DNA from 4 places in the Exiguobacterium sp. JMULE1 genome. Region 2 is predicted to be linked to each of the others. Evidence: riboswitches for the same ligand, from Rfam matches in the RefSeq annotation. Region 2 holds a riboswitch; each other region holds the start of a gene.

Region 1 (7,838 bases), 2.4 Mb from region 2:
ACCCACTGATGTAAAACCTGAAACCACTAAGGCTGCTGTCGCGATCGATGCTAGAAAACGTTTCATGTTAAGAATTCCTCCGTTTAATGTAGTGTGTTGCGTCCGTAAGTTATATGATGAAATCATTAAGTGTTTGGTTAAGCAGTGAACCTTACAACTGTGTAAGAATTTTGTCTGCAGGAATATCTTAGCATGCGCACACTTGAAAACGTTTTTTCAGTTAGAAGACAAAACAGATGTTTTTGTAACATAACTGAAATAATATCCTTGAATATTACAAAGTAAGAAACGCAAAGGATTGTTGACGACGAATTCAAAAAATATGATACCTTTAGTTCACGAATAAAATTACATACCTCCTGATGTATGTATGGAAGTATGCTGAATGCAGTTGAATTTATAAAGAATAGGTGAAGAACATGCCAACAACTGATAAAAAAGATAAACCAGAACGTTCCTATACACTGGCTCAATTGAGCCAACTGACATTAAAAGAACTTTATGAAATCGCAAAGACGAAAAATGTCCCACAATACCGGGAAGCCCGTAAACGCGAGTTGATGTTCAAGATTTTAAAAGCACAGGCTGAATCGACTGGTCTTTATTTCCTCGAAGGGGTACTCGAAGTCATCCCTGGCAATCCACAAATGCAAAACGATGGTGGCTTTGGCTTCCTTCGTCCTATCAATTATTCCCAATCCTCTGAAGATATTTATATCGCAGCATCTCAAATCCGACGCTTTAATCTACGTAATGGTGATGTCGTCACAGGTAAAGTCCGTCCACCGAAGGAAAACGAACGGTTCCAAGGGTTACTTAGCGTGGAAGCCGTTAACGGTGAAGCACCGGATACTGCCCGTAACCGTTTATTCTTCCCGGCACTGACACCAATTTATCCGGACCGATTGATGCGACTTGAGACAGAACCACGCCATCTATCCGTTCGTGTCATGGATATGATCGCACCGGTTGGATTTGGTCAACGTGGTTTGATCGTCGCACCGCCAAAAGCAGGGAAGACGTCACTCCTCAAAGAAATCGCAAACTCGATTCAGGAGAATCATCCGGATGTCGAACTAATCATTCTCTTGATTGATGAGCGACCTGAGGAAGTAACGGACATTGAGCGTTCGGTTCCAGGAGCAGACGTCGTCAGCTCGACGTTTGACGAAACACCGGACAACCACGTCCGAATTTCTGAACTGGTCCTCGAGCGGGCGATGCGGCTCGTCGAACACAAGAAGGATGTCGTCATCTTGATGGATTCGATCACGCGTCTAACACGGGCCTATAACTTAACGGTACCGCAAAGTGGTCGGACGCTCTCGGGCGGAATTGATCCGGCTGCGTTCCATAAGCCGAAACGGTTCTTTGGTGCAGCGCGAAACATCGAACACGGTGGTAGTTTGACGATTCTTGCGACAGCACTCGTCGAGACAGGATCGCGCATGGATGACGTCATCTATGAGGAATTCAAAGGAACCGGCAACATGGAACTGCATCTCGATCGTAAGTTGTCAGAGCGTCGAATCTTCCCAGCGATTGACATTCGGAAGTCCGGTACACGGAAGGAAGAACTGTTGCTTCCGAAAGAGCAGCTCGATGCGCTTTGGGCGATTCGCCGGACGATGAATGAGTCGAACGAGTTCGTCGATACGTTCCTGCGTAAGATTCGTGATACGAAAAATAATGAAGAATTTTTCGTCGTACTTGAGAAAGAACAGAAGAAGGCGGTCCGACGCGCGCCAGCTAAACCACGTACCGTCAAGAAGGAAACGACGACAGAAAAATAACTATTGCGACGCATAAAAAAATCGTTTAGTATAGGAAGGTAACTTACTCTGGCTCAGCAAATGAACCAGGGCGGAAGGAGAGAAATCAACCATGAAACAAGGAATTCACCCTAACTACAACAAAGTAGTATTTATGGATTCAACGACTGAGTACAAATTCTTAAGCGGTTCTACTCGTTCTTCGAACGAAACGATCACTTGGGAAGATGGTAACGAGTACCCACTCATCCGTGTGGATGTGTCTTCAGACTCGCACCCATTCTACACAGGTCGTCAAAAGTTCAACGCGGCAGATGGTCGTGTCGATCGCTTCAACAAAAAATACGGCCGCAAGTAATTACTTGTTGGTTCTTAAAAAAACAGCCTGTCTCCATTACGGAAGCAGGCTGTTTTTGTATAGACTGAATTGTGAACGATAAGTGAGATACGTCTTCAAGACGAACGAGAAGGCGATTCCGCCAGCAATCCCGATTAAATAGGGCATGACTTCCGGATGTGCCAAGACATAGTCCATGACTTTATGGAACGAGAGATGGCGGCCGACGAAGTAACCGGCACCTAAGAACACGCTGATCCAAATCAAGGCACCTGTATACGCATAACTCGCAAAAACGCGAAACGGCATTTTTGAGACGCCTGCAAAAAAGGCAGAGAGTTGGCGGAGACCAGGTATGTAGTAACCGATGATCAAGACCGATTTTCCGTAACGACGAAAACCGGCTTCAGCGGAAAGAATATGTTTTTCTGAGATACGCATTTTCGGTCCAACGCGGTGTAGTAGTGGCATACCGAGTTTTAATCCGAGTAAATAGCTGATCGTCATCCCGATGCAACTGCCGGCGTAAGCGGCGAGAATCGTACCGACGAGTGGTAGATTGCCTTGATGCATCCAAAATCCGGACAAAACGAGCAGGGTCTCATCAGGAACCGGCAATCCCACGATACCACCTGCGAGAAGGACGGAGAGACCAAGGGCACCATATTGGTGCAGGATGTCATGTAAGAGATGATGAATCGGGGACACCTTCTTTCGTGAGAATCTTCTTCTTCAGTGTACAGGAAATAGGGGGCAGTTGGAATGAAAGGACAAAAATTCTAGGGAAAGAAAAAATGAATTTTGATTTCCGGAAGTCAACCCTTTTTCTCGATACCGTTTCGGGCTATACTCGTTAAAGTGACTATTTTTAGAGGACGGTGTCGGACGATGATGCATGTAATAAATCAGTACGGCTGGATCGAAGTAATTTGTGGCAGTATGTTTTCCGGGAAATCGGAAGAGTTGATTCGTCGTGTCAGACGGGCGCAGTACGGCAAACTGCCCGTGCAAGTATTCAAGCCGGCAATCGACGACCGGTACCATGAAGAGCATGTTGTCTCTCACGTTGGCAACTCTGTCGTAGCGATTCCGATGGCGACGAGTCGTGATCTTTATGCGGCAGTAGCAGAAGAAACACAAATCGTCGGGATCGATGAAGTTCAATTCTTTGATGATGAGATCGTACAAGTCATCGAAGCACTCGCACAAGACGGAAAACGCGTCATTTGTGCAGGCCTTGATCAAGATTTCCGGGCAGAGCCATTTGGGAAAATGCCTGAATTACTGGCGCGCGCAGAATTCGTGACGAAACTACAAGCCATCTGTCTTTCGTGTGGGGATCCGGCTTCCCGGACACAACGTTTGATTGATGGGAAACCAGCCAACTATGATGATCCGATCATCCTAGTCGGAGCGTCGGAATCGTATGAGCCACGTTGCCGTCATTGCCATGAGGTACCTGGAAAACCGAAGCCGCTCCAATCGGTGCAGCACCAAGAAAATTAAAAAAAGACGTACCGATGATGGTCGTCCTTTGATGTAGCAGCTATTTGCTTCCATATGGAAACGAATAGCTGTTTTTTTGATTCAGCCTGTTTCTTGCGAAAACTGACACGATTGTTCGATAAAGCGAATCGTCTCACGAACAATCAAATCCTGATCATGATCGAGTGTCGCAACGTGATACGAGTTCAGTAAACAGTAGCTTCGTTTATCATTTGTTCCGATGTGCTGGTGCAGATAATCCGAGCTCGAAGGTGGAACGACGTGATCGGTCGCTGAGTAAAGAATCAATGTCGGTAGAAGGATCGATCCAAGGCGTCCTTTTGTTTCATCCATTAGGCGAACAAGTTCGAACGCACAACGGCTCGGAACAAGATCATAGATGATTTCAAAGGCTGCTCGCTTAATGTCCGGTGCGCCTTCCGGTAAATACTCTGGACCGTCCTCGAACGAAAGTGATTCATAGGATGGAACGGAGAGTGCGGCATTGATCGTAATGATGCCGGCAAACGGAATCCCGTCAGCGGCGAGCGACAGCGCAAGCGTCGCACCCATCGATTGACCGATGACGAAGACTTGATCGCATGTTTCTTGTAAACGTTCATAGCCGTCTTGCAGGCTTTGCTTCCAACATCGAGCAGTCGATTGTTCGAACTCGCGGACGTTCGTTCCATGTCCACGTAAGCGCGGGGCATAGACGGTAAAACCTTCAGCAGCGAATGCCTCACCGACGTCCCGGACACTTTGCGGAGTGGCGTTAAAACCATGACAGATTAGAATGCCGATCGATCCACCTTGAAAATAAAACGCTTCAGCACCAGTCAATACAGGATAGTTCATCATTACTATTTTTCCTCCATTCATGAAAAAAACTCGTCGACGTCACTGCTTGGACGCCCACGAGTTTTTCACCGTATCATCCAAAGCCGCGCTTTGCTGGTCGGAGCACCTTACAAATTGCAGGTTGCCGTGAAGTCATAGAGCCAGGTCTCTCGTTCACTCTTGATAAATATCATATTGGAATTGTCGGAATAATCATTGAAACGATGGTAGCACGACCAAAAATGACTTGTCAAATCTTTCTTGACGAATCGTGATCCGTTCATTAAGCTAATTCATAACTTGTAAATCCATCGATATGCGCCAAATGGATTATTTTTGCAAAGTTGGTTGACTTTTAAAGTTTCGACCCGTAATGTAAAAATTAGTTTTACGACATAAGCAACAACGCAACAACACACATACGAATTTCATACCGCAATACTTATCCAGAGAGGTGGAGGGACTGGCCCTACGAAACCTCGGCAACAGACTCATTATGAGCACTGTGCCAATTCCATCAGACAGATGTCTGAGAGATGAGTGGAGTGGATTCTGCCACTGTGCGGATCCAGGTCTCTTCTTGTTTCTCAAGAAGGGACCTTTTTTGTTGAATGAAGGGGGAAAACGGAATGATTGCATTTCATCAAGTCAAAAAAACGTACGTCACGAAAGATCAGACGATTGCAGCGCTAGACGGTGTCGACCTGACGATCGAGAAAGGCGAAATCTTTGGTGTCATCGGCTTTAGCGGTGCCGGGAAAAGTTCACTGCTCCGCTGTGTCAATCTGTTAGAACGACCGACGTCAGGAACGGTGACGGTCGATGGGGAAGATTTAACGCAACTGTCTCCGAAAAAATTACGCCAAGCAAAACAACGGATTGGAATGATCTTTCAGCACTTCAATCTATTGAATGCGAACACGGTCTTTACGAACGTTGCAAAACCACTCGTTCTCGCAGGCGTCAAGAAAGATGAGATTCGCCGTCGGGTGACGGAGTTGCTCGAATTCGTCGATCTCGCGGACAAGGCGGATCATTATCCAGATCAATTGTCGGGTGGGCAGAAACAGCGCGTTGGTATCGCCCGGGCACTCGCGACGCAACCTTCCGTCCTTTTATGTGACGAAGCGACGTCAGCACTTGATCCCCAGACGACACATCATATTCTTCAGTTATTAAAACGGATCAATGCAGAGTACGGGATCACGATTCTTTTGATTACCCACGAGATGGGCGTCATCCGGGAGATTTGCGATCGTGTAGCCGTCATCGAAGCTGGGAAGCTAATCGAGTCAGGAACGGTCTTTGATGTCTTTTCAAATCCGCAGACCGAGACGGCACGGAACTTTGTACGGTCCGTCATGCATGACGAGATTCCAGCGTCGATTCGTCAGTTGATCGAGTCGCGAAATGCGCATCCAATCTATAAGATTCACTTCCTTGGACATCACACCGGACAACCACTCTTGTCGCAAGTCGCAAAACGCTTCGACGTCGATGTCAATATCCTGCACGGTAGCATCACGGAGTTGCAGGAGACGCCGTTCGGCACATTACTCGTTGAACTGATCGGTGAGACGACAGAAGTGAAACGTGCCTTACACTACATCGATCAGGCACAGGTAACCGTTGAGGAGGTGCTCGCTGATGCTAGTTAACTACAGTGATATTTGGACAGCATTTTTGCAGACGATGACGATGGTATCCGTTTCGCTCTTGTTCTCGACCTTGATCGGCTTACCACTCGGTATCCTGCTTGTCGTCACGCGAAAAGGAGCGTTACTTGAAAATGTTCCGTTGTTCACGTTCTTCAACAGTATCGTCAATATTTTCCGCTCGATTCCGTTCATCATCTTACTCGTCGCGATCATCCCGTTGACGCGCTTGATCGTTCAGACATCGATCGGAACAGAAGCCGCAATCGTTCCGCTCGTCTTTTACGCTGCACCGTACATGGCGCGTCTGATCGAGAGTTCTTTACTCGAAGTCGATAAAGGCGTTCTTGAAGCAGCAGAAGCGATGGGCGCGACACCGTTTCAAACGATTTTCCGCTTCCTCCTACCGGAAGCACTCGGTTCACTCATCCTGAACTTAACGATCGCGACGGTCGGCTTGATCGGGGCATCGGCGATGGCAGGCGCCATCGGTGGTGGCGGTTTGGGTGACTTAGCAATTACTTACGGCTATCAACGGTTTGATACGAAAGTCATGATCATCACGGTCGGGATTCTCGTCATCTTAGTCCAAGGCTTACAGACGACAGGCAACATCGTCGCACGAAAAATCAGAAGACATTAATCAAGGGAGCGATTCAGCCATGAAAAAAGCAGTAGCAATTGGAGCAACACTCACGACGATTTTATTTGCCGGGTGCGCAGCATCAGGAGAAGACGAAAAGACGATCAAGCTCGGTGTCAGCGGTTCAGACACACAAGTTTGGGATTATGTCGCCAAAAAAGCAGAGAAGGAAGGCATCAAAATCGAGCTCGTCAAGTTCTCCGATTATGTCCAGCCGAACATGGCACTGGCTGAGGGCGAGATCGACGCCAATGCCTTCCAGACGATTTCCTACTTCAACGCTTTCAAAAAAGAACATAACTTGAAGCTATCGCCGATTGCGACGACTGTCATCGCACCGATGGGGATTTACTCGGATAAATACAAGGACGTCAAAGACATTCCAACTGGCGGAAAAATCGCTGTTCCGAACGAAGCGACGAACATGGGACGCGCCCTCTTGTTACTGCAAGAAGCAGGTCTGATCAAGCTACCGGACGACTTCGATGGTAACGGTTCGGTCGATAAGATCGTCGAGAATCCGAAGAAGCTGAAAATCGTTCCGATCGTCGCCGGACAAACGCCACGCGTCTTACCGGACGTCGCGGCGTCTATCATCAACAATGGCATCGCGGTTGACGCTGGCTTCAACCCGATCAAGGACTCGATCGTTCATGAGAACGAGACAGCAAAACCATACATCAACATCATCGCGACACGGACGGAAGACAAGAACAAAAAAGAACTGAAAAAAATCGCATCGCTGTATCAACAAAAAGATGTCGCGGCCTTCATCAAAAAAGAATACAAAGGCAGTACGATCCCGACGTTCGTTCCACTGAGCGACATCGGCGAATAATTTCAAAAGGAGAGTGGACAGTATGACGACACCAGTACGCACGACATGGGTAGAGACGATTGAACAGGATATCGAACAAAAACGGGAATCGTATCTTGAGACAAGTCACCGGATTCATGCAACGCCGGAAATCGGGAACGAGGAATTCTTTGCTTCGCGGCTCCATGCGGAGCGTCTAACGGCGGAAGGTTTTACAGTAGAACTCGGCGTCGCGGGGCATGATACCGCGTTCTTCGCGAAGAAATCGAGCGACCGACCAGGCGCAACG
Region 2 (7,838 bases):
TCGGAAAGTCATGAAGACGTCGTGCGACATCAGCATATCCACATCGCGCGATGCCTTCTTTTTTCCCGATTAAATCAAGCGTCAGTTTTGCGATGACGTTATTTGGACCAATCCCGATGCGGACGTGGATGCCGGTCTGTTTCAGGATCGCTTCTTTAATTTTGAGAGCAGCTTGCAGGTCGGAACCAAATAGGCGATCGGTTCCGGTCATGTCAATGAAGCTTTCGTCAATCGAATAGACGCGGATGGCTTCAGGTGGTGCGAATTGGTGCAGAACATCCAGGACACGAATCGACGTCTTCATATAAGCAAGCATACGTGGTTCGACAAGTCGAATCGTACGACGAACAGCGTATGGCAATTGCTCGATTTCATACAGTCGACCGGCTGTCTTGATTCCAAGTGCTTTTAAAGCAGGGGTGGCAGCGAGAATGACGGATCCGCTTCTTTTTAAATCGGAGACGACCGCCAGGCGTGTCGTCAAGGGAGGGAGATTGCGATACTGGCATTCACAGCTGGCGTAGAAGGACACACTGTCGACGCAAAAAATACGTTTATCTTGTGGTAAAACGACGGAAGGAAACATCTGAATCACTCCTTTACATAAAAGAACGTATGTTCTTATTTTAATTTTCCTTGACTATAGCATGGTCTCAAAGTGTCTCAAAATAAAAACTGTTGGAAAAAGGGGGAATTGAACGATTTTCCCTCATATAAAAGGAGTTTGGTACACTAAGGGAGAGAAAAAAGGGGGAACCTTCATTGAAAGAGACCGTTATCCGATTACCAGAATTACCGAAGACGCTTCAGCCAGAGACGTTCGATCAAGTCGAAATCGATGACCCGTATCTAAAAGGAGCGCGTTATGAGAAAGAGTCGATGCCGAGTGAACTGACAGAACGCATCGATGCCTATCAAGTGTGTTTTCAAAATGTCTCGTTCGCGAATCTGACCTTTGACCGTGGTTCGTTCGAAGATATTCGTTTTGAGCAATGCGACTTAACGGGATGTCACTTCCAAGAAACTCGTTTTCACCGTGTGTCCTTCGTCGGATGCCGGATGACGGGCATCCAGTTTGAAGATTGTACGCTTGACCATTTAACGATTCAGGAAGGGCTTGCGGATTACGCACAGTTCATTCGCAGTACGGTCCGTCATCAACACTGGAGCGAAACGACGATGAAAGAAGCACAGTTCTTCGAAGTGAAGCCGACCCATTGGAAACTCGAAGCGGTCCGGCTTACAGATAGCCAATGGATTGAAACACCGTTAAAAGGTCTCGACCTCCGGCAGACGGAACTCTCTGGTATTACGATCGATCCGCGATTTTTACCAGGCGCTGTCATTACGGAAGAGCAAGCAGTCGCCTTTGCTCGCTTGTTAGGTCTTGTCATCCCATAACAAAAAGAAGTCCTGCTTTCGATTGTTACTCGAAAAGCAGGACTTCTTTTTAATGAAGGTTACTGTTCTTAAAATGACATCGTTTCGCCATCCTCTGGAATCAGGAAATGGGCAGAAAGGTGGAAGGCGGCTAAAAAGTCAGCAATCATATCACGTCGCAAGAGACAGTGGTTGACGGACTCGAGGTGCGAGACGATGATCGTCGCTTCCGCCGCCGCTTCGTGTACGGCAAGGAGATCACGCTGTGACATCGTGATCGGCTCTCCGGTCAAGAACTGGGCGGCGCCACTGTTGACGACGATGATATCGGGTGTATGTTGTTCGATTGCATGCGCGACCTCGTCGCACCAGATCGTATCACCTGCGATATAAAGTGTTGGTTCGTCCGGATGGGTGAGGACGAGCCCAGACACACGTCCCATCCGTTCGCCGATTTCACCGACACCATGCTGTCCACCTGTTCGATGGATTTGGATATCACCGATCGTCACACCGGAATCGAAGGAAGAGACGTTCGTGAAGCCGGCTTCTCGGATATGCTGCGCGTCTTCTTCTTGCTGCGCATAGAGTGGCAAATGCTTGGGTAATAGTTGTTTAGCAGCATCATCGAAATGATCAGCGTGCAGGTGCGTGACGAAGATGGCGTCAGGATCGAGCAGTGTGTTGACATCGACCGGTAAGTCGACGAGTGGATTAGCGATGGCATTCGGTGTTTGACCGAAGGGAGGCAAGCTGCCTTTTTCGCCGAGGAACGGATCGATCAGTAAGACTTGATTGGCATACGTGACAACGAGTGTTGCATTGCGAATTTGTTGAATATCCATTAGGTTCATCCTCTCTCAATGACTCGAATTGACTATTCCCCGTCTGGCATTCAATGAATCCTATCGCAAGCGTTTCTCCATCGCCATGACGTCGACATATTCACCGTTCAACTGTCCTTGCTCCTTAAACGTTCCGACGATCCGAAACCCGGAGCGGATATAGAGTTTTTGTCCGATTTTATTGAATGGGAAGGTGAAGAGAATGAGTTTATGCATCTGATGATCACGGGCGTATTGCTCAGCCGTTTCAAGCAAACGTGTGCCAATCCCTTGTCCACGATGAGTCCGGGTGATATAAACCGAAATCTCACCGACGGATGCATAGACAGGACGCGGATTATACGGATCGAGGGAAATGAAGCCGAGGACACCTGTGTCATCTTCAGCGACATATCCGGCATATCGATCGGTGCGTTCTGCATACCACTGGGTCATGAAGGATAAGTCCTTTTGGTCGGTCTCAAGCGTTGCGATTCGATCTTCGATGCCTTCGTTATAGATGGCGAGAATCGCTGGTAAGTCGTGTTCCGTTACGGGACGAATATGCATGACGCTCACTTCCTCATCGCTTTTCCTTCATTATATCGGTTACGTGTCAATGTAGTGATATGTTTGTGCGATAAGAAAAAGCGCCGATTCCCTTCATATAAAGGAAATCAGCGCTTTTATCGTTCTTAAGAGACCGTTGACGTCTCGTTTTCATAAATCGGAACCCAGCCGTCTGTCGTGACGAAGATCCGAACAGCAACGACTTTACGATCGTCTTGAAGCGTAAAGTAGTGGCGTGTGTTAACAGGAACGGAAATCAAATCACCAGGATTGAGTTCGATGTTATAGTAGCCGACTTCTTCGTCTTTGATCGCGAAGACGCCATGACCGCTAACGATGAAACGAACTTCATCATCCGTGTGATGATGTTCTTTCTGGAAGTTGACGAGTAACTCATCAAGGTTCGGTGTCGTATCCGAAAGTGAGATGATATCAGCTGTCTGATACCCACGACGTTCTGATACGTCTTTGATTTCGGGAGCGAACGTATCGAGAATCGTTTGTTTGTCTGCATCCGTCAGTGTGAAGTTCTCAACGAGAGGCGCTGGAAGTTTCGAAACGTCCCATTGTTCGTAAAGAACGCCCCGTGACGCAAGGAAGTCAGCGACTTCCGTTTGATCCGTATACCGTGTGTTTGTTTCTTGGAATAAGACTGTTGCCATGAGATGATTCCTCCTTTTAATGAATGGATTGACGGCATGATTGCAACGTCAACGTGTAATTGAATAAAAACTCGAAGGCTTCGAGGTGTTTCTTTGCTTCAAAGGCGGTCGGTGCCCAGACCGTGATTCCGTGATTGCGGATCAGGACGGCACCACTGTCTGCTGTGACATGAGGTGCAAAAGCAGCGGCAAGCGTCGGAATGTCCGCATGATTCGGAATGATCGGTACCGTGACCGTCGCATCCTCTTCCCAGTGTCCGAGTGCCTTGATGATTTCTTGACCGGAAAAGGTGATGCTGCCTTGATCGCCATAGAGTTCCGAAATCACATTGTTCGCAATCGTATGGACATGCAGGGAACAACCGGCGTCCGTTCGATTGAACACTTCGACATGGAGCAATGTCTCAGCGGAAGGACGCCCGGATTGCTCACCGATCAATTGACCGGTCGCATCGACATGAACGAAGTCGTCAGGAGTCGTCTGCCGTTTATCTTTTCCGCTTGCCGTCACAAGGAATTCAACCGGGACACCGGATGTCCGAATGGCGAGATTGCCACTCGTACCAGGGAACCAATCGCGAGCCGCAAGCTCTTGTTTGATGGCGCGTAGCTCTTCATAGCGTCGCATGAATGTCATGTTGTCACCTCCGCTCGTGTTAAATCATGAACGATATCATGGAACGTCTCAAACGGTGTATAGGCGATATCGTTCTCTTCACACAACGTGATCAGATAATCACGGGCATAGACACGATCCGCTTGTTTTGAGAGTTCGAAGTCCGTCACCGAGTCGCCGATGACGATGATGACGTCACCGTCTTTACGTAGTGTCCGGGCAACGGACGTTTTACAACAGCCGCACCCGTTCGTACAATGGGCATCGCAGGCGTTTGGCCAATCGATATGGACGAATGGACCACTGAAATCGGCGACGTTACAGTAAATCTGTTCTTGTTCAAGGAATGGCGCTAAGATCGGTTCGACGAAAAAGTCCATTCCGCCGCTGACGATCGAGAAATCGATGTCTTGACGACGACTGTACTGCAGTAACTCCGAAAATCCGTCGCGAATGACGGCGCGCTCCAGTAAAAAGTCAAGATAGGACGCTTTCCCATCAGATGGCAGAAGTGCGAACATTTGCCCGACACCACTTTGAATCGATAACGTCCGGTCGAGTACGCCGCGTTTTAACGGTTCGAAGTCACTCGCTGGCGCAAATGCCTGCATGAGTGCGATGATGTTATCCTGTGTCGTCACGGTACCGTCGAAGTCACAAAGAATCCGTACGGTCATGACTTGATCCCCCAAGCGTCGAGGGCGATCCGTAATTCTTCATGACGCGATGCTGCCGTCGATAGGGATTCATTTGCGAGTGCCGCATCGAGTGCCTGACGGAAAGCGGTGACACCAGCCGCAGCACCTTGCGGATGACCATGTACGCCGCCACCGGCGTTGATGACGGAATCGATACCGAAGTCCCGTACGAGTTGAGCGACGAGTCCAGGATGAATACCGGCTGAAGGAACCGGGAAGATCGATTTCGTCTGACCGAGACGGGTCGCTTCGACCGCGATGCCACGGGCGACATCCTTTGGCAAAGCGACATTGCCGTAAGGAGACGGGAATAGCGTCAAGTCTGCTCCAGCAGCACGCGGTAATGTGCCGAGTAAGACAGGAGCTGCGACTCCGTGATTCGGGCTAGCGATCAACGCACCGCTATATGCCGGATGATTGAAGATTGGAACGTTGATTTCCGGATCACTTGCCAGTTCGCGTAAGACGTCGAGTCCGTATGTGAAGGTATTCAGCAAGAAAGCAGTCGCTCCAGCGTCAATCAATCGCTTGGCTTGATCCTTGAGCGTAAAGACGGGACCGCTGAGTGTGATCGCATATAACGCACGTTTACCAGTCCGGTGGAAGTGAGCATCGATGACCTCACGTCCGATTCGTGCCCGGTCAATCGTCGGTGTCAACGGATTGTCGTATAGGATCTCATCGTCTTTGACGAGATCAATCCCACCAGCGAGTTGTCCTTCGAGTTGATCACGAAGGAACGATAAATCGCGTCCGATGACTCCTTTGAAGATGCTCATTAACAATGGGCGATCTTCGACACCGATCAAGGAACGGACCCCTTCAATCCCGAATTTCGCACCTGGAAAGTCCGACGTAAATGTATCGGGTAGTAGCAATTCCGTTAATTTGATTTCACCGTCGAGTGAGAGTTTCCCGAAGACGGTCGTCAGAATCGCAGAAAAGTCGCGCGACACGTTATGTTCCGGATAACGAATCGTGATATATCCTTTGCCATCGCGCTCTTCGGTATGTACGACTTCCCCTTTGAACGAGGCGAGTTGTTGTTGTTCGAGATGATTCAGTTCCGTCCAAGAACCGACTGTCAGACCAAGCGCGAGTTGTTCAGCGCGCTGCTCGAGTCGATCACGGGCAGTCAATTGATAAGTAGCAGTGATATAAGCCATGTCTTTCCTCCTTCAACAAAAAAATGGTCTCTCGTCAGCGACAAGAGACCATGAATGATTCGAACGTGGACTCTTATCTGTCAGCTTAGTAGCTGCAAGAATTAGCACCGTGCCAAAAGGTCGGTTGCTGCGACATCGTAGGGCTTGTCCCTCCGTCTGCTCTTGATAAGAATTGGATGAAATTGTGAAATCTAATTGCAATTTTTACATGAGAATCGTGACTTGTCAAACTATTTTTAGAAAATTTATTTTTTTGGAAATACTCTTTCTATAGATGACTTAAAAATGATGTCCGTTTCTGCTTGATTTCGATTTGACAGCGAGGAAGTCGATTGCGTAAGATTCAAATCAATATCACACACGACAACTACATACGACTCTTATCGCGAGTTGGCAGAGGGAATTGGCCCGATGACGCCGCAGCAACCGACCACTAGGCACGGTGCTACATCCAACAGACGTTTCGTCTGAGAGATAAGAGGACGCAGTGACTTTTCTGCGCCTCTTTTCGATGACGAAAAGAGGCGCTTTTTCGTGTATCACATAGGGGGAAACTGAGATGACATATAAAGCATTCACAGAACAGGACGCGATTGATCGTGTTCGGACATTAGGACTGATCGGCGATGGAGCCGTCGAAGCAGAAGAGATTGGCGACGGGAACCTCAACCTCGTCTTTCGGATTCGAGAAGGCGAACATCGCTTGATTTTAAAACAAGCATTACCATATGCGAAGGTCGTCGGGGAGAGCTGGCCGTTATCGCTCGAACGAGCGTGGATCGAGCAATCCGCACTCCGTGAATTCGCGCGACATGCCGTACCGTTCGTACCACGTGTTTTTCATGCTAGTCACGAAGAGGCGTATACGGTCATGGAAGATCTTTCACATTTGACGATCGTTCGAAGCGGTTTACTCGCAGGTGAACAGTATCCGTTGCTTGCGGAACATATCGGTTCTTATCTCGCTCGGACGTTATTCCATACATCGGACTTTGCGCTTGGTCCGGTTGAAAAGAAACGTGTCGCCCGAACGTACTACAATCCAGACTTGTGCGACATCACGGAAAAATTAATCTTCACGGATCCGTTTCATGACGCGGAGACGAACGAGATTGAAGTCGGACTCGAAGAAGAGGTGGCACGTCTATGGGCAGACGATGAGTTGAAACGCGAAGTCGCAAAACTCGAAGCGCTCTTCATCACGAAAGGAGATGCATTGCTGCACGGCGATCTACATACAGGAAGCATCTTCGCCTCAGCGACGGAAACGAAAGTCATCGATCCTGAATTCGCCTTTTATGGTCCATTTGGATTCGATGTCGGACAGTTCATCGCCCACTTATTCTTCGCGGCATATCCGGATTACCCTACACGACGTGACGCCCGAATCAAGGATGTCGATACGTTCTGGCTGACGTTCGCTTCAACGTTCCGTGCCTTATGGGAACGGGAAGCCGTCGAACCGTTCCAGGCACCAGGACTCGTCGATGATGTATTGAGCACGATCTTGCAGGATGCCCTTGGCTTCGCCGGTTGCGAATTGATTCGGCGGACGATCGGTCTAGCACCGGTCGCTGATTTAGAATCAATCAATTCAACGACGGAACGCTTAGAGCGGAAACGTCACGCTCTCCGTCTAGGAACAGCGTTAATCAAACGCCGTACAGAATGCCGGACATTCGATGATTTACGAAACTTTGACGTAACGGAGGAACTTAGCCGATGACTACATTCGTTCAAAGTATCCGTTACGAAGACCGTGTCTTGACGATTCTCGATCAGACACGTCTACCGCAGGAAGAGCACTATGAAGTCATTGCTGATCTCGCGCAAGCCGTTGAGGCGATTAAACAACTGCGCGTTCGGGGCGCACCTGCGATCAGTTTATTTGGGGGATTCGTGCTCGTTCAAGAAGCATACCG
Region 3 (7,838 bases), 2.5 Mb from region 2:
CGGTCAATCGTATAGTGATCTGTATGATGGATATAATTCGCACACGCGTTTTTCAAAGGTGTCCGGTAACTGAACGTCGCATCAATCGATGATAAGGCTGCCTTGATCGTATGCGAGTGACAGACGATTAGAATTCGTTTCCCTTCATACATGCGTGTCGCTTCCTGTAACGCATCGAACACGCGATCCTGGATGGCTTGTTCCGTTTCAAGACCCGGCACAAGTGTCGTATCGTTCGCTTGAACAGCCTCGTAAATCGCTGCGACTGGTTCACCGGAAGCGGCTCCGAATTCGCGTTCGACAAGTCGCTCGTCTGTCGCTGTAATCGTTAAGCCAACAGCACGACCGATGATTTCCGCCGTCTCAACGGCACGCGACAAGGGACTTGCTAACAGGACATCCCACTTTTCATTCGATAGATAAGCGGCGCTGAGTTCCGCTTGTCTTCTTCCTGTTGCATTCAACGGGATATCTTCTCTTCCTTGAATCCGTTCGTTTAAGTTCCAATCCGTCTGACCATGCCGCACTAAACAAATTTCAGTCATGTCTCTGTCTCCCTCATTTAAGAAATATGACTGATTGTATCATGTTTTCCATTCGGAAGTTGTCGAGGTGGCAACAGTAGTACCTGACAGGTGAAATGTTCAATTCGTTCAAGCAATCGTTCGATCTTTAACGGATTTTCCGTCTGAGCGAAACTAGCAAGTGAGTGCGTACCATTCGGAAAGGAAAACAAACGAACATCGGCTCCGACATCCGCTCCCTTCTCAACGAAATGCAAGGCTTGAGAAAACGGAACAATCGGATCTTTTTTACCGTGCAAGAGCATGATTGGCGGAGCATCCGACGATAAATGTGTGACGGGTGAGACGTGCGTCATCAGCTTGCGCCATTCTTCTCGTCCCCCCTTGTAGAACTTAATATGGGCAATCCAAGTCTGAATGAAATTAAACAGCAAAAAGTTCGTCGGTGGATATAAAGCGATCACACCACTGATCAATGGCATGTGCCGCTCATCGCGCTCACCAACGAAAGCAGATGGGGCAAGTGCCGTCGTCAGCATGAGTGCGGCTCCGGCTGAATCTCCCCATACCATCATCCGTCCTCTTAGAATTCGAAGACCCTCTGCTTCCTTATTCAAAAAACATAACGCATCCCGTACATCTTCGAGGTTATCCGGAAAATAACTGCCCTCTTCGAACAAACGATACTCAATACTACAGACGGCAACTCCGAGTTCAAGTAGTCGATCAACGATTGGACTAAAGCAGAACATGTCATCGCGCTCTCCACGAACGAATGCACCACCGTGTGCATAGATGGCAACTGGAAACGGTCCTTCTCCTGGTGGATAATAGAGATCGAGTTGTAAGATGCGGTCTCCCACCTGTTTGTAGGTGAGCGTCCGCGGTGCAAGTTGTTTTTCTGTGAGTGGCAAGGCGGGTTCGGTCCATCGAAGTAGTGCACCATAATTGTTCCAGATACTCGCTCCCGCTGCTGCCGTCGTCAATAATGCAGCTCCCCCCATTAGCCATGCAGTTTCACGTTTCACTTGATCACCTCCAAAAAGACGTGCCAGTTTCTTCACTTTATTATCCTTTTACCCCGTTTTAAAAGATGTCGAACGTCTCGGTATTCCTACTTGACGCTTCACCAGCGTTCCGCTATAGTGAGAAAGTCCAAATCGGAATTGTTACGTTTTAATAATGGAGGTATCATATAATGAAAAAAATTATTCCTGCTTTAACAATCGCCTTCGCGAGTGCAAGTGTCCTCGCCGCTTGCGGTTCGAATACCGATTCATCGACTTCAGATAAAACCCAGACAGAAGTCTATGCATCGACGTTCGCAACAGCTGCTATTGCCCGCGAAATCGGTGGTGATCAAGTCGACGTCAAGATGATCGTCCCACCTGGAGCAGATCCTCACTCTTACGAGCCGACGTCAAAACAACTCACTGAAATTGCTAAGGGTGACTTGTTCCTCTTAACGGGCACGACGCTCGAGCCGTATTCGAAAAAAATCCAAGAGAGCTTAAAAGGCACGGACGTCCGCTTCATTGAGACGAGTAAAGACGTCAACTTGCTAGAATCGGATGCTACGCTTCATGCACATGAAGAAGAGGGGCATACAGAAGACGAACATGCTCACGAAGAAGAAGGGCACGATGATCACGCAACGGACGAACATGCGCATGAAGAAGAGGGTCATGACCACGGAAAATACGATCCACACGTCTGGCTCGACCCTGTCAACGCAAAAGCAATGGCACACTCGATTACAACTGCTTTATCAAAAGAAGTACCAAAAGACAAAGCAACATTCGAGAAAAACTTAAAAGCGTTCGATCAGCAAGCTGATGAATTGGACGAACAATTTAAACAAGCCGTCGCTGATGGATCAAAAAAAGAACTTCTCGTTACGCATGCCGCTTATGGTTACCTCGCAGAACGATATGGTTTCACACAACTGCCGATCGCGGGAATTTCTCCTTCCGATGAACCGTCACAAAAGCAACTGGCCACTTTAGTGAAAGAAGCACGGATGCATGATTTGAAATACGTCGCGTTCGAAGAGACGGTCTCACCGAAGGTCGCACGTGTCATCCAAAAAGAAATCGGAGCTGAATCCGTGACGATTCATAATCTAGAGTCGGTCACGAAAGCGCAACAAAACAGCTCGTACTTCAAGTTGATGGAAGAAAACGTCCAAACATTAAAACAAGCACTTCAGTAAAGTACAGTTGACACGCGTTACTCAATGCGGTACGGTAAGAAACGTGTTTTACAACAATTGAATGACTTCTTTTTATCGCGAGAAACGGAGGGACTGGCCCAATGATGTTTCGGCAGCGGACGATTTGATTCGTACTGTGCCAAATCCAGCAAGCGAAAGCTTGAGAGATAAGAAGAGCGTCTTTTTTCATAAAGACCTCCTTCTTTCTTGCGAAGGGGTCTTTTTTTGTACCTTTGAGAAACGAGGTGTCAACAATGAATGAAACGATCACGCCTAACAAATGGGCACTGCTTCCCCTCGTCGTATTCCTGGTCCTCTTCATCGGAGCCGGGATCTTCTATGACGACTTTTACAAATTTCCGATCCTTATCGCCGCATTGATTGCTTTAATCTTTGCTGCAATCACAACGAAAGGATCCATCAATCAAACGGTCGAACGAATCGCAACCGGTGCCGGAAATCCCGATATCATGATCATGGTCTTCATCTTCTTATTAGCCGGTACGTTTTCTGGAACGGCAGAAGCAATCGGTGCCATCGATGCGACCGTCAATGCTGCTTTGACGTTCCTACCTCCGTCACTCCTGATGAGCGGTCTGTTCGTCATCGCTGCCTTCATCTCGATGGCGATGGGGACATCTACCGGAACGATTGCCGCGCTCGCGCCGATCGCTTTCGGTATTCATGAAGCAACAGGCATCAACGTCGCGATCGCAGCAGCATCAGTCGTTGGGGGTTCGATGTTCGGCGATAACTTGTCGTTCATCTCAGATACGACGATCGCTGCCGTTCGAACGCAAAAAACGAACATGCGTGATAAGTTCCGAACGAACTTCATGATCGTTCTCCCGGCTGCCATCTTGACGGTCATCTTACTCGCATTCGTTTCTGGTTCTGGCGATGCGGTAACGGCTAAAGCATTCGAGTTCTACAAATTGATTCCATATCTCGCCGTCATCGTCCTTGCACTATTTGGTGTTAATGTCATCCTCGTTCTCGTCGGTGGTACATTGCTCACTGGCATCATCGGTATGATTGACAATAGCTTCGGTTTAAGTGGGTTCGTCCTTTCGATGTCAAAAGGAATGATGGGCATGGCAGAGATTTCAATCTTGACGCTCCTCATGGGTGGTCTCGTCAGTTTGATTACGTTCAACGGTGGAATTGCTTACTTGAAAGAGACGCTGACGCGCAAGATTTCACAGCGTCGCGGTGCCGAATTCAGTATGGCGGCACTCGTTAGTGCGACGAACCTCGCAACGGCGAACAATACGATCTCGATTCTTGTCGCTGGACCACTGGCAGCTGAAATCGCCGATACGTATGAAATCGATCGCAAGAAATCAGCGAGTATCCTTGATATCTTCTCTTGTGGTATTCAAGGCATCATTCCGTATGGGGCACAACTATTGATTGCAGCAGAATTGACGAAGACGGCTTCTCCTGAACTGATTCCGTATCTGTTCTATCCGTTCCTCCTCTTCGTTTGTGGATCAATCGCCATCTTCTTCGGATTGCCACGCATGAAGAAGACAGCTGCGAAGCAAGAAAAAATTTCTTCCTAATCATAAAAACAGGTCCGATCGCTATGATCAGACCTGTTTTGTTATTTTTTCTGCTTTGCTTGTCTTTCTAAGATCAAATAGGCGATTGCCGGAAGTGGAAACTGAAGGAGTCCAGCACCTCCCCACACCCATGGATTACGTCCTGACTTTCGTGCACTGAAAAACAGACTCACTGCTTGTGTGACCAGCAAGGCACCAATACTAAGCCAAGCTCCCTTTGATAGCTTTTTATTCTTTTGAGCCATCTGTTATCCTCCTTTTTCGGACAGGCATTCAGATTTTATTACGCTTCTATTTTATATCATATCCTATTTCTCCATGAGCATAGAAACGGACGTCTTCGTTCGTTCATGCTAAACTAAACGAGCAAATCTAAACTACGTTTTATGAGGAGGAGTAACACATGCAATACGCAAAACTTTCAAACGGTATTACGATTCCCCAAATCGGATTCGGTGTCTGGCAAGTAGATGAAGAGACAGAAGCACCTGCTGCTGTCGCTGAAGCACTACGTGTCGGCTATCGTCACATCGATACAGCTGCTGTCTACAAAAACGAGCGCGGTGTCGCAAAAGGAATCAAGGAAAGCGGCGTGAAACGTGAGGATCTCTTCTTAACGTCAAAAGTCTGGAACGATGATATTCGTGCCGGTCGGACGAAGGAAGCATTCGCAGAATCGCTCGAACGTCTCGAAACAGATTATCTTGACCTCTATCTCATCCACTGGCCGGTCGAAGGCTATATCGAAGCGTGGAAAGCAATGGTTGAATTGTACGAAGAAGGCAAGATCAAAGCGATCGGTGTCTCGAACTTCAAGGAACATCACCTCGATACATTGGCAGAAGAGGGATTGATGGCTCCAATGATCAACCAAGTCGAATTGCATCCACAATTGCCGCAACACGAACTACACGAATACTTGCAAGATCACAATATCCAAGTCGAAGCATGGAGCCCACTCATGCAAGGGAAATTCCTCGAAATCAATGATTTCAAGGAAATCGCAGAGAAGCACGGCAAGACACCTTCACAAGTCGTCTTACGTTGGCACCTCGACAACGGCATCGTCGCTCTTCCGAAATCCGTCACTCCAGCACGCATTGCGGAAAACTTCGACGTCTTTGATTTCCAACTCGATGCTGATGATCTTGAGAAAATTGATCGTATCGCAACGGATGTCCGCCTCGGACCAGATCCGGACGAAATCGATTTTTAATCTAAAGGTTATCGTAAAAAAAGAACGGCTTCCATGTGAAGACGTCTTGCTTCATCTGAACGACGAGAGACCCGTTTCCAGTCTACGACTTGGAAGCGAGTCTCTTTTTTATGCTTGAAGCTGTTCAGACATAATAAATTAAAATCGTATCTTCCGCTTCTTCTGCTTTTTGAAAATAGGCACGTAAATCAGCAAACTGTTCCCAGATATCCTCGAATTCGCCCGGTGTTCCAGCTTCATCATGAATCGAAGCGAGTGCCCGTTGATCGAAATTCCGCATCACCTCAGCCGATATGATGAGGAGTGGCAAGGGAAGAATACCGACAATCGCCGCTTTTTCTTCGTTGACGATCAACTCTTCGCCAACGATCGCTCGTCCCAGGTTGTAATGTGTGTCTTGATCAATGTAGATATCGATTTGATTCATCAAATGATAGATGGCGTTCGTCTGTTCGAGAGCGAATAATTGTTCATGATCGGGTTGTGTCTCATGAATGAATAAAATCCAGTCCATGATGATGTGGGGATCGTTTCCGAACGACTCCCAGACCGCATCCGTGACGCGGACGAAATGTACGTTTTCCATTCTCCCCCTCCCTTCTGTACTCTGTATTCCCTTTTTAAATTCGTTCTATACAAAAAAAGAGCCAGATTTCTCTGACTCCCTTTCCTTAGATCGCTTTTTCATCTTCTTTTGATTCCTGCCATGCTTCAAGCGTATCTTTCCCCGGCAAGTTCGGAATCGAGTCCGCATAGAATCGCGGCTCTTTCCCTGCTTTTCGTTGTGTCATGTAATCATCTAGGGCAAGCTTCGCTATCTTTGCAAGACGGAAAATCGCATACAGATTGACGATCGCCATGAGTCCCATGAAGATGTCCGCTAACGCCCACACGAGACTAGCCGACTCGACAAGTGAACCGAAGACGATCATGACGAGGACGAGTACGCGGTATGCCATCATGACTTGTTTATTTTCACGGATGAAGTTGATGTTCGATTCACCGTAGTAGTAGTTTCCGACGACGGAACTAAACGCAAATAGGAAGATGGCGAGTGCCATGAATCCTGTCGCAAATGATCCAACTTGTGATGCAAGTGCGCCCTGTGCTAAATCAATACCAGCTAAGGCATCTCCATTCGCATCTTTTGTCGGAACTCCACTGACGAGAACGATCATCGCTGTCGCCGAGCAGACCATCAATGTATCGACGAAGACCGCGAATGATTGAATCAAGCCTTGTTTGACCGGGTGAGAGACTTCCGCTGTTGCCGCTGCGTTAGGTGCTGAACCCATACCGGCTTCGTTCGAGAACAAACCGCGACGAATACCATTCAGAACGGCCGCCCCGATTGCTCCCCCTGCTAATGTCTTAAACTCGAATAATCCTTCTTGGAAAATCAATTTAAAGACACTTGGTAATACTTCAAGATTCGTCACCATGATATAGAGGGCGATTAAGATATAACCACCTGCCATGATCGGAACCATGAATGAAGCGACTGTCGCAATACTGCGGACACCACCAAAAATGATCAGTGCCGTCAAGACGACCAATCCGACCGTAATCCATATCTTATCCACGCCATATTGACTTTGTAGAGAAAGCGAGATCGTATTCGATTGGACAGAGTTGAAGACAAAGCCAAATGAGATCGTGATCAGAACACTAAAGACGATTCCTAACCACCGTTGTCCAAGTGCTTTTTCCATGTAATAGGCTGGACCACCACGCCATTCTTTTCCGTCACGTACCTTGTAAATCTGAGCAAGCGTACTTTCGACGAATGCTGACGCCGATCCAATCAAGGCAATTAACCACATCCAAAAGACTGCTCCCGGACCGCCGAGTGCGATTGCAGCCGCTACACCCGCGATGTTTCCGGTACCGACACGTGCTGCCGTACTGATCGCGAATGCTTGAAACGGGGAGACACCGTCTTTTCCATCATCTGTCCCTTGGAACAATAAGCGAATCATCTCCGGAATCATCCGGAATTGAACGAATCGCATCCGAAATGTAAAATAAATGCCTAACACGACGAGTAACGTGATCAATACATTTGTCCATAACAAATCACTGACTCTATTCACTAACGTCATTAATTCCTTTTCCATCAAATCTCCTCACTTCCATCCATCTTTTCTCTCTATTTGTATGTAAGTTTTTTTCACATGTGATTTATCATACGCAATTTTTTTTGAAAAATCAAACTCATCTATACCTTAGGACGCAAAAAAAGTGTCAAACCTCACATCAGATGTCAGGTTTGACACTTTCACATAAACAGTTTTTAGATTAGATGAACAGATTCAGATTGG
Region 4 (7,838 bases), 1.9 Mb from region 2:
CCATTGCACATAAACGAACCAAAGTAAGGCATACCCGATCGAGACGAGCAACATCGTCCGTGCCGCACCGCGCGCAAGGGGTGTGCGTGTCGTTTCGATCTCGTCATGTGCCGCATGCATCCGCGCTGGTGCCTGAATCCAGGATAAACCGACTAACAAAATGATGGCAAAGGCGATGTAGAGGACGAGATTGGCGATGAAGATGTACTGAATCGAAAAGGCAGCGATTTGACCACTGACTGCTGTCCCGAGCGCTACACCGACGTTTTGTGCGACATAGATCGCATTAAAGGCACGGCGCCCGCCTTCCGGCCAGATGACACCCGTCATCGCGTAGATCGTCGGAAAAACCATCCCACCGACGAATCCAATCAATCCAAGCATCGCGACGTATCCGAGGTACGTCTGATGAAATAGCAACAAGCCAACGGAAGACAGGACAAGTCCGATGACACTGATGACAAGCGTCTTCTTGCCACCGAGACGGTCAAACGCTTTTCCACCTAAGTAGTTTCCGACGATTGCTAAGGCAGAGTTGACGAACAATGCCATCCCTGCTTTTGTCATCGACTCTCCTAAATATTCATGAATATATAATGTATTAAACGGCCATAAAAAAGAGGATCCCGTCGTATTGATGGCCATCGCAAGGACGAGGATCCAGACCGCTTTTGGTAATTTTGGCATACCTGTGGTCCTCCTATTTCATTCTCAACCTTGCCACTTTACGCAATCCGTCCCCTAACTGTCAAGCTACTTCGCTTTTCGTCAACGAATCAAAAAATGATATAATGCAGAAAGAATCTTGCACATACTGAACCATTACTAGAAAAACAGACTATAGGAACAGGAGTCTATGCCATGTCACTTGCCCGTGTATTACCTTATACGAAACAATTACTCGAGTCCGTTATCGAGCCCGGAGACTGCGTCGTCGATATGACTGCCGGAAATGGACATGATACACAGTTTTTAGCAGAACGTGTCGGTCCAGAAGGAAGGGTTCTTGCGTTCGACGTCCAGGCACAAGCCATTGAGGAGTCGACGCGACGTCTCGACGAAGCCGGAATGTTAGCACGCGTCGACCTTTACCATGAAAGCCACATCCATGTCGGTGCCCGTCTTTCGGACGAACAACGTCCTGTCCGCGCTGGTGTCTTCAATCTCGGATACCTGCCTGGAAGCGACAAATCAATCACGACGACCGGAGAAGAGACGCTTGAAGCACTCGATGCCCTCCTCCCGGTCCTCGCTCCCGGCGGTCTTGTCGTCCTCGTCGTCTATCACGGTCACTTGGAAGGAAAACGAGAACGTGACGCTGTCCTCGATTACGTCACAGCCCTTGATCAGCAAGATTATGCCGTTCTCCAGTATCGCTTCTTGAACCAACAAAATCATCCCCCGTTCATCATCGCGATCGAGAAAAAAGTACGCGGATGATGGGCACAAAAAAGTGATGCCCCTTTTTTAGAGGCATCACTTTTGTTATTTCATTCTTCAACAAGCTTAAAGAACAACATTAATTTTTCTGCAAACCGTGTGTTCAACCGTTCGAAACTAAAATGCGGAAAACCGTGTAGACGTTGTAAGTAAATCTGATCGCCACCCATTTTCCGGCATACTTCAAGCGTTAACTTGACGTCTGCGAACTGATCGTCCGGTGCATAAAAACAAGCCAAGTTCACACGCGGCAGTTTTTTTCGTTCTTCGTCATGTACGACGATCTCTTCTTCGATTTCCCGGTACTGTGCATAGGTCAACTCACCGATGCGAACGGTATCTTCCGTACTTTGACCAAACGGCAACGTACCGAGTGGCGCATCGGGACGGAAACGATCGAACGCACTTGCGAAGACTTGTTTGACGCCTCCGAGTTGTTTCGAAGGGTGCCAATCAAACAACGGTGAAATGAACGCAAGGCTTGCTACCGGTAATTCATATTCTTGCAACAGACGATTGACGACGAGTGCGCCCATGCTACAGGCGACGATATGAATCGGTAGCTTGCGTTTCCCGGCTTCACGTAATGCTTCTTTTAACAGTTGACCATGTTCTTCAAACGAGATACGACGTGGGGCGTCGACGAGCAATACTTCATACTCTCGTTCGAGTACCCGAATCAAAGCTTCACTCGGACGGGCACGCAGTTGTAACGGATAGACTAATACGATGATTCCTGTTGGTTGTTCAACCACAAACTCACCTCTTCACTTCATACTTCCTATTTACGATACCTTATTTCAAACGCACACAAAACCGTCCCAAGACGGATTTCACGAGGCGACATGGCGAAGGCGAATGACAGATTCTACTTGCCCAAAGACTTCTTCCGTCATCTCACTGAGTTCTTCAAAACCGAATGAGGTCAAGAACTGACGCGCTTTATAGTTACGTGCCTCCACGTATACTTCGAGTGGGACGGCTCCTTGTCGTTCGAGTTCACGGATCAATCGTCGTCCGATTCCGTTTTGCTGATATTTCGGTAAGACGTACAGACGAATGATTTCCCACGTTCCCTCAACATCAACAGCATGAATGAAACCGACGATTTCCTCATCGATGATTCCGACATAAAAATACTCTCCCCGTGCTTCTTCTGCCGTCCGAATCGCACGAACAACCTCCTCTTGCGGATACGCTTCCTGCACGAAATGCGCTTTCGAGCGCTCGGAATAGATTTCTGCGTACGTATCCAACCAGGATGTGACGGCAATGTCATGAATACGTCCTGCATCGGCTGGAATAGCTTCGCGTATTTCCATAATCGGAACCCCCCTTTGTATTCATACGAATCGACTCATGTACTTTTACCCTCTTCTAGAAAAAACATTCGTTTCCTGCAAAGTTCCACGTAAACAAAAAAGTCCGAAAACCCGCGTAGGGTTCTCGGACTTTTTGATTATGCGAAACGTTTTGCCTGTTCTTCAAGAACTGCTGCTTTATCTGTTTGCTCCCATGGAAGCTCAACATCTGTACGACCGAAGTGACCGTATGCAGCTGTTTGACGATAGATCGGACGACGGAGATCAAGCATGTTGATGATTCCAGCCGGACGAAGATCGAAGTTTTCAGCAACCAATTCGACGAGTTGTGCTTCAGGAAGTTTTCCTGTACCGAATGTATCAACCGCGATTGATACCGGGTGCGCGACACCGATTGCGTACGCGAGTTGAACTTCTGCTTTGTCTGCAAGACCTGCAGCAACGAGGTTCTTCGCGACGTAACGTGCTGCGTATGCAGCTGAACGGTCGACTTTTGTTGGATCTTTACCAGAGAATGCTCCACCGCCATGGCGTGCGTATCCACCATACGTATCAACGATGATCTTACGACCCGTCAATCCAGCATCTCCTTGTGGTCCGCCGATGACGAAACGACCAGTTGGATTGATGAAGAATTTCGTTGCTGCGTCGATGTATTCAGCCGGGATGACCGGTGTGATGACGTGTTCTTTCAAGTCAGCTTGAATTTGCTCAAGCGTAACTTCTTCCGCGTGTTGTGTCGAGATGACGATCGTATCGACACGAACCGGCTCGTTGTTCTCGTTGTATTCGACCGTGACTTGTGTTTTTCCGTCCGGACGAAGGTAGTCGAGTTGACCGTTTTTACGCACTTCTGCCAAACGGCGTGCGAGACGGTGTGAAAGCGAGATTGGAAGTGGCATGAGTTCTGGTGTTTCTTTCGTTGCGTAACCGAACATGAGACCTTGGTCTCCTGCACCGATTGCATCGATTTCTGCATCAGACATGCTACCTTCACGTGCTTCAAGCGCTTGGTCTACACCAAGAGCGATGTCTGCTGATTGCTCATCGATTGATGTCAATACAGCACATGTGTCCGCGTCGAAACCGTATTTCGCGCGTGTATAACCGATCTCACGAATCGTTTCACGAACGACTTTTGGAATGTCGACGTAAGTGGATGTCGTGATCTCACCTGCAACGAGAACGAGACCTGTTGTAACAGAAGTTTCTGCCGCAACACGCGCGTTTGGATCCGCTGCGAGGATTGCATCAAGAATTGAATCCGAAATTTGGTCACAGATTTTATCTGGATGACCTTCAGTGACTGACTCCGACGTGAATAGTCGGCGATTAAGGTTTGTCATGTATGACCCTCCCAAAAAAGAATTTGACGGTGTACTCATTTCCCCTAGTTGAGTGGGACGGTAAAATGAAAAAAACCTTTCCAAGTCCAAAAAATGGTCAGGGAAAGGTTGTGCGTTCTTCCTTTACCCTCTTATCGTTCGAAGTGTTTACTTCGCTTCAGGAGAGCACCTTTTCCCTCATTAATATGTGAATTAATGTAGGACGGTTGCCGGGTTTCTTCGGGCCTTGTTCCCTCCACCTGCTCAGAATAAGAGTATCCGTTACGAATTACATGATATAAAGTTGTAACTACTCTGTCAAGCAAGGTTTCAAATTCTAGTCGAAACTTTTTGAAAGAGATGTTAAACTGTTAATGCTGAAAGCGTTTCCAGATAAATAGAAATCAGCACTAGAAAATGATTGCTCTCTCTTTAGTATGTCATATATAATAAATGTGTCATACTAAATACAGTGAGCCAAAACCAACGTAGGGGAAAGGTGGGGTCAGGATGCCGATGACGGTCCTGAATATCGAAGAACTACTCAAGAAAGAGCATGTGTTCAAACAACTATCTGTTGCTGAACTTGTCGAACATGCGATTCGAAACGAAGAAGGTGTCCTTGCTGAGAACGGCGCATTATCTGTAGAAACGGGGAAATTTACAGGTCGTTCACCAAAAGATAAGTTCATCGTCCGTGATTCTTCCTGCGAGTCTCACATTGATTGGGGTCATGTCAACCAACCAATGGATGGAGACAAATTTGAACAATTGTTGCAAAAGGTTCTTCGTTACATGAACGAAGCTGATCATCTCTACTACACAGAAGCTGCTGCTGGAGCAGATACGCACTTCACCCTTCCGGTCCGTGTGCTCACACAATATGCTTGGCATAACCTGTTTGCCAAACAACTCTTTTTACGCGAGTATCCTGAAGTGGCTGCCTTCGAACCGTTCACGGTCGTCTACGCGCCACATTTCAAAGCAGATCCTGCCGTTGACGGAACGAACTCCGAGACGTTCATCGCGATGTCGTTCGAACACCGAATCGTCTTGATCGGTGGAACGGAATACGCTGGAGAAATCAAAAAGTCGATCTTTTCCGTCATGAACTACCTCTTGCCACAAGAAAACGTCCTTTCGATGCACTGCTCGGCAAACGTCGGACACGAAGGCGACGTCGCCTTGTTCTTCGGTCTATCTGGTACTGGTAAGACCACCCTTTCAGCCGATGATAGCCGTCAATTGATCGGTGACGATGAGCATGGTTGGTCGCACGATGGTGTCTTCAACATCGAAGGCGGATGTTACGCGAAGACGGTCAATCTATCGCGTGAAAAAGAACCGCAAATCTTTGACGCGATCCGTTTCGGAACCGTCCTTGAGAACGTCGTACTCGACGAAGCCCGTCATCCTGATTACGATGATACATCGTTGACGGAAAATACGCGTGCTGCTTATCCGATTACGGCAATCGATAACATCGCTGTTCCGTCACGCGCTGGTCATCCGAAGACGATTGTCTTCTTGACAGCTGATGCGTACGGCGTCTTGCCCCCGATCAGCAAATTGACGAAAGAACAAGCGATGTATCACTTCCTATCAGGATATACATCAAAACTCGCTGGAACAGAACGTGGGGTCACGGAACCAGAAGCGACCTTCTCGACGTGCTTCGGTTCACCATTCCTTCCACTGATGCCTGAAAAGTATGCGACGATGCTCGGCGAATTGATTGATCGTCATGGTGTTACCGTTTATCTCGTCAACACGGGCTGGACAGGCGGTGCTTACGGAACAGGTAGCCGCATGAAGCTATCGTATACACGGACGATGGTCAACGCTGCCGTTAACGGCACACTTGCAACGATTCCAACAGAAGAACACCCGATCTTTGGACTTCATATGCCGCTCGAAGTTCCTGGTGTTCCAAGTGAGTTACTCAACCCGGTACGCGTCTGGTCGAATCCGGACGAATACGACACACAAGCGCGTTCGCTTGCTGAGAAATTCCAGAACAATTTCCTTCGTTTCGAGAGTGCGACGGATGCGATCAAGTCAGCTGGTCCGCGCCTATAAAGTAGAGTTTTCTGACTTGCATCAAAAAGATAGACACCGAATTTACATCAAGTAACTAAAAAATCTGAGTCCGGTCTTCACGGACTCAGATTTTTTAGTTACTCCTTAATCCTTAGAAATTCTTCCTATTAGGCGATTCGAGACGAATAAAAACGTGTAATCCTACTCAGTTAAGAGAATGATTACACGTCGTCTTATGTCTAGAAAAAAGTCTTCAAACTCTTTTTTAGTTATATGATCGAGTCTGACTCTTCTTGAATATGTTTTTCTCGCTGCATGAGCCACTCTTGACTTTCCGTCAGTAAGGCATAGGCTCGCGGAAGTGATACATTTAAACGCTGACTCAGCAGTTCAAACTGATCAAAATCACCTCGATCTGCACTAATCGCAAGCACTAAACAATCCCGAAACGGATGATCCTTTCCTTGTAGAACAATCTTCAGAGAATCTTCGAGTGGCAATTGATCGATGATATCGTCAATATCAACAGATAATAACGCATCGATGTGCGATAACAAGCCAATCATGTAAGCACTCTCCGGTTGTAGTGTTCGGGTTTCGGTAGCAAAGAGTTCACAGAGCTTCGCACAGTGTAAAGAGGACCGTAATAACTCATTTGACCACTCATAAGGACTAGCAAGCTTCATCTCACGTAAAACAATCAACGAAATCCAACTTTTGAGTTGCGAAAAGCCAAGCAGTGAAATCGCTTGACGAACGGAACTGACGGTATTGCGTAAACCCATTCCTGGAGAATTGATCAGCTGTAACACTTGAATACTAATATAGGGATTCGCTTCAATCTCATCAACGACCTCATCGTACTTTTCATCCGTATCGAGCCATTTCAACATTTTTAACAAAACCGGTAGTTGCGGTGGGACCGCCTTTCCTTTCATCAACATCGGTTTAGCATAAAAATATCCCTGAAACCAGTCATATCCCATGTCAAGACACCGTGTATGATCTTCGTGCGTTTCGACACGCTCAGCCAACATTCGGATATGAGGATAATTGCGACGAACAATATGGAGGATAGCACTTTGCTCGCGAGGGGAAATCGTCTCGATGTCGATTTTAATTAAATCGATCAACTCAAACAATTCCGCTCCATGCTGTCGGAGTAAATCCGTCACAAAATCATCGAGTGCTAACGTAAAGCCCGCGTCTTTCCAACTATGTAGAACAGACAGCATCTCTGTATCGATCTCAACTGTTTCTAGAATTTCAATGACGAATTGGCTTGGATCCAAATAATGAATCAAGTCACTTTTCAACAGCTCTGCCGTGAAATTAACAAATAGCTTCTTGCCTTCTGCTACATGATCTACTCCCATATGAACAAGTGTATTCGTCAAAACATCCATCGTCGCTAAATCACCATCAAACACACTGATTTGTTCAATCGAACGATACAATAGTTCAAATGCATCAATCGAACCTACTCGATTAACGATGGGTTGACGTGCTAATAAGATATCCATCGTTCTCATGCCCCCTCTATTCTTCTCTGATGTCATCTATTATATCAAAGTTTACTTTTTAGGAGATTATTGTTTTTTACAACATATCAATGTTCTTATTTTTTAATTCTATGCCATTTTCCGTAACACAAAAAAACAGCACGACATTGGTCGTACTGCTTGAACTATCACCTTTCATCCGGATTCCA

What was found. A riboswitch is a leader RNA that binds a small molecule or an ion and turns the genes downstream of it on or off. The one in region 2 is predicted to bind S-adenosylmethionine.
Positions count from the first base shown of each region.
Region 1: another riboswitch for S-adenosylmethionine. It lies ahead of EXW93_RS14460 (alpha/beta hydrolase); the one in region 2 lies ahead of EXW93_RS02105 (2,3-diketo-5-methylthiopentyl-1-phosphate enolase).
Region 3: another riboswitch for S-adenosylmethionine. It lies ahead of EXW93_RS15015 (Na+/H+ antiporter NhaC family protein); the one in region 2 lies ahead of EXW93_RS02105 (2,3-diketo-5-methylthiopentyl-1-phosphate enolase).
Region 4: another riboswitch for S-adenosylmethionine. It lies ahead of metK (methionine adenosyltransferase); the one in region 2 lies ahead of EXW93_RS02105 (2,3-diketo-5-methylthiopentyl-1-phosphate enolase).

Region 1 covers NZ_SGWC01000002.1:2,757,480-2,765,317, reverse strand. Annotated here, with positions in the region: gene EXW93_RS14485 (C40 family peptidase) at 1-66, opposite strand, end outside; gene rho (transcription termination factor Rho) at 420-1,793, shown strand; gene EXW93_RS14475 (type B 50S ribosomal protein L31) at 1,885-2,130, shown strand; gene EXW93_RS14470 (DedA family protein) at 2,167-2,817, opposite strand; gene EXW93_RS14465 (thymidine kinase) at 3,001-3,615, shown strand; gene EXW93_RS14460 (alpha/beta hydrolase) at 3,697-4,455, opposite strand; SAM riboswitch class I at 4,523-4,624, opposite strand; SAM riboswitch class I at 4,874-4,977, shown strand; gene EXW93_RS14455 (methionine ABC transporter ATP-binding protein) at 5,064-6,092, shown strand; gene EXW93_RS14450 (methionine ABC transporter permease) at 6,082-6,732, shown strand; gene EXW93_RS14445 (MetQ/NlpA family ABC transporter substrate-binding protein) at 6,752-7,570, shown strand; gene EXW93_RS14440 (M20 family metallopeptidase) at 7,593-7,838, shown strand, end outside.
Region 2 covers NZ_SGWC01000002.1:353,648-361,485, forward strand. Annotated here, with positions in the region: gene EXW93_RS02070 (Y-family DNA polymerase) at 1-586, opposite strand, end outside; gene EXW93_RS02075 (pentapeptide repeat-containing protein) at 763-1,401, shown strand; gene EXW93_RS02080 (MBL fold metallo-hydrolase) at 1,470-2,225, opposite strand; gene EXW93_RS02085 (arsinothricin resistance N-acetyltransferase ArsN1 family A) at 2,286-2,774, opposite strand; gene EXW93_RS02090 (1,2-dihydroxy-3-keto-5-methylthiopentene dioxygenase) at 2,900-3,436, opposite strand; gene EXW93_RS02095 (methylthioribulose 1-phosphate dehydratase) at 3,453-4,073, opposite strand; gene EXW93_RS02100 (2-hydroxy-3-keto-5-methylthiopentenyl-1-phosphate phosphatase) at 4,070-4,729, opposite strand; gene EXW93_RS02105 (2,3-diketo-5-methylthiopentyl-1-phosphate enolase) at 4,726-5,916, opposite strand; SAM riboswitch class I at 5,987-6,088, opposite strand; SAM riboswitch class I at 6,294-6,397, shown strand; gene mtnK (S-methyl-5-thioribose kinase) at 6,476-7,642, shown strand; gene mtnA (S-methyl-5-thioribose-1-phosphate isomerase) at 7,639-7,838, shown strand, end outside.
Region 3 covers NZ_SGWC01000002.1:2,845,503-2,853,340, forward strand. Annotated here, with positions in the region: gene EXW93_RS15000 (histidine phosphatase family protein) at 1-545, opposite strand, end outside; gene EXW93_RS15005 (alpha/beta hydrolase) at 563-1,552, opposite strand; gene EXW93_RS15010 (metal ABC transporter solute-binding protein, Zn/Mn family) at 1,723-2,736, shown strand; SAM riboswitch class I at 2,806-2,910, shown strand; gene EXW93_RS15015 (Na+/H+ antiporter NhaC family protein) at 2,991-4,301, shown strand; gene EXW93_RS15020 (hypothetical protein) at 4,343-4,546, opposite strand; gene EXW93_RS15025 (aldo/keto reductase) at 4,705-5,517, shown strand; gene EXW93_RS15030 (hypothetical protein) at 5,642-6,103, opposite strand; gene EXW93_RS15035 (alanine/glycine:cation symporter family protein) at 6,189-7,634, opposite strand; gene EXW93_RS15040 (CoA-disulfide reductase) at 7,816-7,838, opposite strand, start outside.
Region 4 covers NZ_SGWC01000002.1:2,255,302-2,263,139, forward strand. Annotated here, with positions in the region: gene EXW93_RS12055 (MDR family MFS transporter) at 1-687, opposite strand, end outside; gene mnmM (tRNA 5-(aminomethyl)-2-thiouridylate-methyltransferase MnmM) at 841-1,440, shown strand; gene EXW93_RS12065 (serine aminopeptidase domain-containing protein) at 1,491-2,195, opposite strand; gene EXW93_RS12070 (GNAT family N-acetyltransferase) at 2,274-2,762, opposite strand; gene metK (methionine adenosyltransferase) at 2,900-4,108, opposite strand; SAM riboswitch class I at 4,237-4,363, opposite strand; gene pckA (phosphoenolpyruvate carboxykinase (ATP)) at 4,598-6,166, shown strand; gene EXW93_RS12085 (EAL and HDOD domain-containing protein) at 6,397-7,650, opposite strand; gene EXW93_RS12090 (alpha/beta hydrolase family protein) at 7,818-7,838, opposite strand, start outside.